3 regions of the Geobacillus sp. Manikaran-105 genome follow, and region 1 is predicted to be linked to each of the others. Evidence: predicted binding sites of a transcription regulator. Region 1 holds the regulator's gene; each other region holds the start of a gene.
The links. Region 1 encodes LexA, which represses DNA repair genes until DNA is damaged. Its sites were predicted from a motif close to CGAACATATGTTCG; they were not measured.
Positions count from the first base shown of each region.

Region 1 (2,270 bases):
CGGTTCGGGAATGCACTGCAACTTGTCGCTGTTTCGCAACAACGAAAACGCCTTTTTTGATCCGAACGGCGATTTGCAGTTGAGCGATACGGCCCGGCAGTTTATTGCCGGCGTGTTGAAGCATGCGCCGAACTTTACAGCTGTCACCAACCCGACGGTCAACTCGTACAAGCGGCTTGTTCCGGGGTACGAGGCGCCATGTTATGTCGCCTGGTCGGCGCGCAACCGCAGCCCGCTCATCCGCATTCCGGCTTCGCGCGGCATGAGCACGCGCATTGAAGTGCGCAGCGTCGATCCGGCGGCGAACCCGTACTTGGCGATGGCCGTGCTGTTGGCGGCCGGGCTTGACGGCATTCGCAACAAGCTCACTCCTCCGGCGCCGGTTGACCGAAACATTTACGTCATGACGAAAGAAGAGCGGCTTGAAGAAGGCATTGTCGATTTGCCGGCCACGCTCATCGAAGCGCTCGACAATTTAAAATCGGACGAGGTGATCGTTCAAGCGCTCGGCAAACATTTGTTTGAGCACTTCGTCGAGGCGAAAGAAATCGAGTGGGATATGTACCGGACGACGGTTCATCAATGGGAATTGGATCAATATATGGAACTGTATTAAACATGAAAAAAGCTGTCCAAGTGGGGACAGCTTTTTTTGTCGTTATGATGGCCGGCTGGGCTGCAGCGTGAGAGCGACAGCGCAGCCCCTTCTGCCGGTCAGTCAATCAGGCGATACACGCCGATCACTTTGCCAAGAATGGTGCAGTCGCGAACGATGATCGGCTCAAGGTGGGCGTTTTCCGGCTGCAGGCGGATATGGTCCTTTTCTTTGAAAAACCGCTTCACTGTCGCCTCATTCTCTTCCGTCATGGCGACGACGATGTCGCCGTTGTTGGCCGATGACTGCTGGCGGACGATGACGTAGTCGCCGTCTAAAATGCCGGCTTCGATCATGCTGTCGCCCATCACTTCAAGCATAAACAGCTGCTCCTCCCCGGCGGCGAGCCGCTTCGGCAGCGGAAAATAATCCTCGATGTTTTCGACCGCGGTGATCGGCTGGCCGGCTGTCACTTTGCCGATGATCGGCACGGAAATGATCTCCTCTTTTTTCCCCGCTGTTTCCGCATCGCTGTCCAAAATTTCAATGGCGCGCGGCTTGGTTGGGTCGCGGCGAATGTATCCTTTGCTCTCCAGGCGCGCAAGGTGGCCGTGAACAGTGGAGCTCGACGCCAGACCGACCGCTTCCCCAATCTCCCGGACGGATGGGGGGTAGCCTTTCGTTTTCACTTCGTGCTTAATAAACTCTAAAATTTGCTGCTGCCGTTTGGACAGTTTTGTCATCCTTTTTCACACCTCTTGCCACATCATTTGTTTTTATTATAGCACGGAGCAGATGAAAAAACAAACATAAGTTCGAGTTTTTTTGTTGACACAAACAAGTGTTCCTGATTATAATTAAAGAAAAAAGCGAACAAACATTCTAGGTGGGGTGGAGAATATGAAAAAAGGGTTGATGCACTATGTCGTTTTTTCCGTCTTGCTCGCCCTGATGCTGGCTGCATTCGTTTACGCCGGCGATCCGGTCGATCCGAACGAATACATGACCGTAACGGTGGCTTCCGGCGACACGCTTTGGGGGTTGGCGAGGCAGTATGAAGAGGAGCATGGACTGACGCCGGGCGAGTTTATCCGCTGGGTGGTGGAGGTAAACCATCTGTCGGGCCCGCGCCTTACAGCAGGGGAACAAATCGTCATTCCTGTGTTAAAATCAAAGCATGGCGGCTCATTGGCCGTCAACCGGTGACAGAAGGAAGGGATGGCCATGAAGGCAGTCATTTACTGCCGCGTCAGCACGGACAAAGCGGAGCAGGAAACGTCGCTGGCCAGGCAGCGGGCCGAGCTCGAGAAGCTGGCGGCCGACTGTGGCTTTGAAGTTGTCAAGGTGATTGCCGAACAGGCGAGCGGCTATGAAGCCGACCGCGACGGCGTGTTGGAGCTGTTGTCGCTTTGCGAAGAACATCAAGTTGATGCTTTGCTCATTCAAGATGAAACGCGGCTCGGGCGCGGCCACGCGCGCATGGCGGTGCTGCATTGCCTGAAAAAGAGGGGCGTGAAAATTTACAGCGCCAGCCATCGCGGGGAGATGCCGCTGTCAGAGGCCGATGAAATGGTGCTGTCGATCATCGCCATTGTCGAAGAGTATCAGCGGAAAATACATAACGCCAAAATTCGCCGCGGCATGCGGCGGGCTGTCGAGCGCGGCTACCGGCCGG
Region 1 is NZ_PIJG01000001.1:173,415-175,684, forward strand. Features, by position in the region: gene glnA (type I glutamate--ammonia ligase) at 1-616, shown strand, start outside; gene lexA (transcriptional repressor LexA) at 715-1,338, opposite strand; gene yneA (cell division suppressor protein YneA) at 1,496-1,801, shown strand; gene CV945_RS00895 (YneB family resolvase-like protein) at 1,820-2,270, shown strand, end outside.

Region 2 (2,270 bases), on a different contig from region 1:
CAAAAAATCGTCCGGAAAATAGTCAAGCAATGTATACGGCGTCGATCCCGGCGGCCGCAGCGCCAAATGGCGCGAGTAGTTTTCGATGCCGGAACAAAAGCCCATCTCGCGCATCATTTCCAAATCATAGCGCGTCCGTTGCTCCAGCCGCTGCGCCTCCAACAGCTTTCCTTGGGCGCGCAGTTCGGCGAGCCGCTCCTCAAGCTCTTGTTCGATGTTTTGAATGGCGAGCCGCATTTTCTCCTCGCGCGTGACGAAGTGCGACGCCGGGAAAATGGCGACATGCTCGCGCTCGCCGAGCACTTCGCCCGTCAAGGCGTCCACCTCGCGGATGCGCTCGATTTCATCGCCAAAAAATTCGACGCGAATGCAATGTTCATCGCGCGACGCCGGAAAAATCTCGACCACATCGCCGCGGACGCGGAACGTGCCGCGGCGAAAATCGATGTCATTGCGGTCGTATTGGATGTCAACGAGCCGCCGCAGCAACGCGTTGCGCTCGATTTCCATCCCCACGCGCAATGAAACGACAAGCTCGCGGTATTCTTCCGGCGACCCTAAGCCGTAAATGCATGAGACGCTGGCCACGATGATGACATCCCGGCGCTCAAACAACGCCGACGTTGCCGAGTGCCGCAATTTGTCGATTTCATCGTTGATTTTCGCATCTTTTTCAATGTACGTATCCGTCTGCGGCACGTACGCTTCCGGCTGATAATAATCGTAATAGCTGACAAAATATTCGACGGCGTTGTGTGGGAAAAACTCTTTCAGCTCGCTGTACAATTGACCGGCGAGCGTTTTGTTGTGGGCGATGACAAGCGTCGGCTTGTTGACTTGGGCGATCACGTTCGAGATCGTAAACGTTTTGCCCGTCCCCGTCGCCCCAAGGAGCGTTTGATGTTTCACACCCCGCTGCAAGCCGTCCACAAGCTTGGCGATCGCCTGCGGCTGATCGCCTTGCGGTTCGTACGGCGACACTAATTGAAAACGGCCCTCCACCGTTTCGCCTCCTTCTTCAATCCATCTTTCCCCATTGTATCATATCCTCTGCGCAGATGCACAAAAAATGCGAACTGGTATTCGTTCCAACCTGCACAGCGATTTCCATTCCGTCAGGCCGCTTCCAGCTGCATAGATGAAAAAGCGGACCGCTGCAGATGGGTCCGCTTCTCTGTCATTTCTTTAAGTTGTCCAACATTCGACCCGCCAACAGAAAACCGGCAATCGTCGAGGCGATGTCGGCGACGATTTCGTGCAGCTCGTCCGTATACCCTTTGGCATACGAGGCGACAAGCAAGGCAACGGTCAACAACAACGCAATGTAACGGTTGTACGTCACCCGCGCAAACAGCAGCAACAAAAGGCACGGGATGATAAGGGCCGCGAGAAACCACATACGTCTAGTCTCCTTTACGACACAGCTTCGGACGCCGAAGCGCCTCGTTGATGAACGAACAGCAGACCAAGTTCGTGGTGGCCGTCTTCATACACCGCTCCTTGAACGAAGCGGATCTCGCCGTTATGGCTGATGACTTCCAGCTTGCAAAACGCGCGGTTGCGCTGGAGCGCCTCGTAAAACTCGGCCTCAGTCTGCACTGGAACGCCGTTCGCTTTTACAATCACTTCACCAATGCTTAACCCCATTTGTTCCGCTTTGGAATTCGGGAGCACCCCGACGATCACCACGCCTTGCGGATGGCGGGCAAACCGGGGCGGGCGGGCGCGGTCGGCGCGGTGACCGGAAAAGGCAATCCACTCCCGCCCAATGATGGCTGCAGCTCCTGCGGCAGCCCCTAGCAACGGATGCCATAATCCGAAGACGGCCAGCACGGCGACAAGCCAAGCGAGGCGAAGCACGCGCCGCCCTTCTTCACGAGCTGCTTCCGCTGGCAGCACGTGCTGCCGGCGCTGCGAAAAGCCGAGAAGAAACGGCACAAGCCAAAACGAATAGCCGTCCCCAGCTGGAATGAGCGGCCACCACGAAACCGACGGCAACGCGCCGTCGGATATCGGCAGCACGACCGGCACAAACCAAAACCGTTGCGTCCACTGCATGCCGACAATCATTCCGCGTTTGCTTCTCGCAAGCTGCGGCGAGGCCGCCCCATTTCGCGAGCGGAGAATCAGCCATCCTTCCGCCAACAGCAACAACACAAGCAGGGCGGCAAGCGCCCCTCCATCCGCCGCGCCGTCTGACAACAGATGAGCGGCAAGTCCGCTTGGCCCCGCCAAGCCGAGCAAGACGAGCGCTCCGCCCACTGTATAAG
Region 2 is NZ_PIJG01000023.1:53,415-55,684, forward strand. Features, by position in the region: gene uvrB (excinuclease ABC subunit UvrB) at 1-1,002, opposite strand, end outside; gene CV945_RS08545 (CsbA family protein) at 1,178-1,399, opposite strand; gene CV945_RS08550 (PDZ domain-containing protein) at 1,414-2,270, opposite strand, start outside.
Region 2: uvrB (excinuclease ABC subunit UvrB) is a predicted target of LexA. The motif match lies at 1,073-1,086, and genes of this name have one in related genera.

Region 3 (2,270 bases), on a different contig from region 1:
CAGCACCAAACGCCGATTGGGTAATTGATCGAAATGTTTCGTACTGTTTTTCCAATGATGGCTGTCTCATCATGTTCCCCTCTTTCTATCCATTTTCCCATTATAGCCAAACAGCTGCCGGCATGCACTCTCTTTCTTGCAAAAAACGTGAACGGAGAATGTTTGAACACTTTGTGACGATGTTTTCTTGACGCTTGTACAATGTGGGAGTACAATGAATGTGACAAATGCAAGATGGAAATGGAAGGCGTTTCTATTTCCATCCTGTAACGAGGGGAATTTATTTTTACTTACGTTAAAGGGGGTTTACATAATGGCAGGGAATCGCGAGTTTTATTATCGCCGGCTCCATTCGCTGCTCGGGGTTATCCCCGTTGGGGTGTTTTTAGTGCAGCACTTGGTCGTCAACCATTTTGCGACGCGCGGGCCGGAAGCGTTTAACCGGGCGGCTGCGTTTATGGAAAACTTGCCGTTCCGTATTTTTTTGGAAATTTTCATTATTTTCCTTCCATTGCTGTTCCACGCGGTATACGGCATTTACATCGTGTTTACAGCCAAATTCAACACGCGCCAGTACGGCTATTTCCGCAACTGGATGTTCATGCTTCAGCGGATTACGGGCATTATCACATTGATTTTTGTCGTCTGGCACGTGTATGAAACAAGGGTGAAAGCCGCGTTTGGCGCTGAAGTGAATTATGATATGATGGCCAATATTGTCGATAATCCGTTTATGCTTTGGTTTTATATTATCGGCATTTTGTCGACCGTCTTTCACTTCGCCAACGGTTTATGGTCGTTCTTCGTCAGCTGGGGTTTAACGGTATCCCCTCGTTCACAGCAAGTGTTCACGTACATTACGATGATCATCTTTGTCGCGCTTTCGATTGTCGGCATTCGCGCCATTTTGGCTTTTGCGTAAAAAATTGATTTCAGCTGTTGGATGACATGAACCGCTGCGTTGGCTCTTGATGGATCGCGCTGCAGCCGTTTGTCGAACGAACGCTTGATCGACAGAGGCAAACCGAGGGACATTGAAGCAAAAGCAGCAATTTTCTAGGGAGTGAGTAGCCATGAAAAAAGGAAAAATCATCGTTGTCGGCGGCGGGTTGGCCGGTTTGATGGCCACGATTAAAATCGCCGAAGCAGGAGTGCCTGTTGAGTTGTTTTCGCTCGTTCCGGTAAAGCGTTCTCACTCCGTCTGTGCCCAAGGCGGCATTAACGGAGCGGTCAACACGAAAGGGGAAGGCGATTCGCCGTGGGAACACTTTGACGATACCGTCTACGGCGGCGACTTTTTGGCGAACCAGCCTCCGGTCAAAGCGATGTGTGAGGCGGCGCCAGGGATCATTTACATGCTCGACCGGATGGGCGTCATGTTCAACCGCACGCCGGAAGGGCTTCTTGATTTCCGCCGTTTCGGCGGGACGCAGCACCACCGCACGGCGTACGCCGGGGCGACGACCGGACAGCAAATTTTGTATGCGCTTGACGAACAAGTGCGCCGCCATGAAGTAGCGGGGCTTGTGACGAAATATGAGCATTGGGAATTTTTAGGGATCGTTTTGGATGACGAACAAATTTGCCGCGGCATTGTCGCGCAAGACTTGCGTTCGATGGAAATTAAAGCGTTCCCTGCCGATGCCGTCATTTTGGCGACCGGCGGCCCGGGGATCATTTTCGGGAAATCGACGAACTCGGTCATCAATACCGGATCGGCGGCTTCCATCGCCTATCAGCAAGGCGTTTACTACGCGAACGGCGAGTTCATCCAAATTCACCCGACCGCCATTCCGGGCGATGACAAGCTTCGGTTGATGAGCGAATCGGCGCGCGGGGAAGGCGGCCGCGTTTGGACGTATAAAGACGGGAAACCGTGGTACTTCCTTGAGGAAAAATATCCGGCTTACGGAAACTTGGTGCCGCGCGACATCGCCGCACGGGAAATTTTCCACGTCTGCGTCGATTTGAAGCTCGGCATCAACGGCGAAAACATGGTGTATTTGGATTTGTCACATAAAGATCCGAAAGAGTTGGATGTTAAGCTCGGCGGCATTATCGAAATTTACGAGAAGTTCATGGGCGAAGACCCGCGCAAAGTGCCGATGAAGGTGTTCCCGGCCGTTCACTACTCGATGGGCGGCTTATGGGTCGACTATGACCAAATGACGAACATCAAAGGGCTGTTTGCCGCCGGTGAGTGCGATTATTCCATTCATGGCGCCAACCGTCTCGGGGCAAACTCGCTTCTGTCGGCGATTTACGGTGGA
Region 3 is NZ_PIJG01000002.1:76,913-79,182, reverse strand. Features, by position in the region: gene CV945_RS01345 (YslB family protein) at 1-70, opposite strand, end outside; gene CV945_RS01340 (succinate dehydrogenase cytochrome b558 subunit) at 314-922, shown strand; gene sdhA (succinate dehydrogenase flavoprotein subunit) at 1,074-2,270, shown strand, end outside.
Region 3: sdhA (succinate dehydrogenase flavoprotein subunit) is a predicted target of LexA. The motif match lies at 996-1,009, and genes of this name have one in related genera.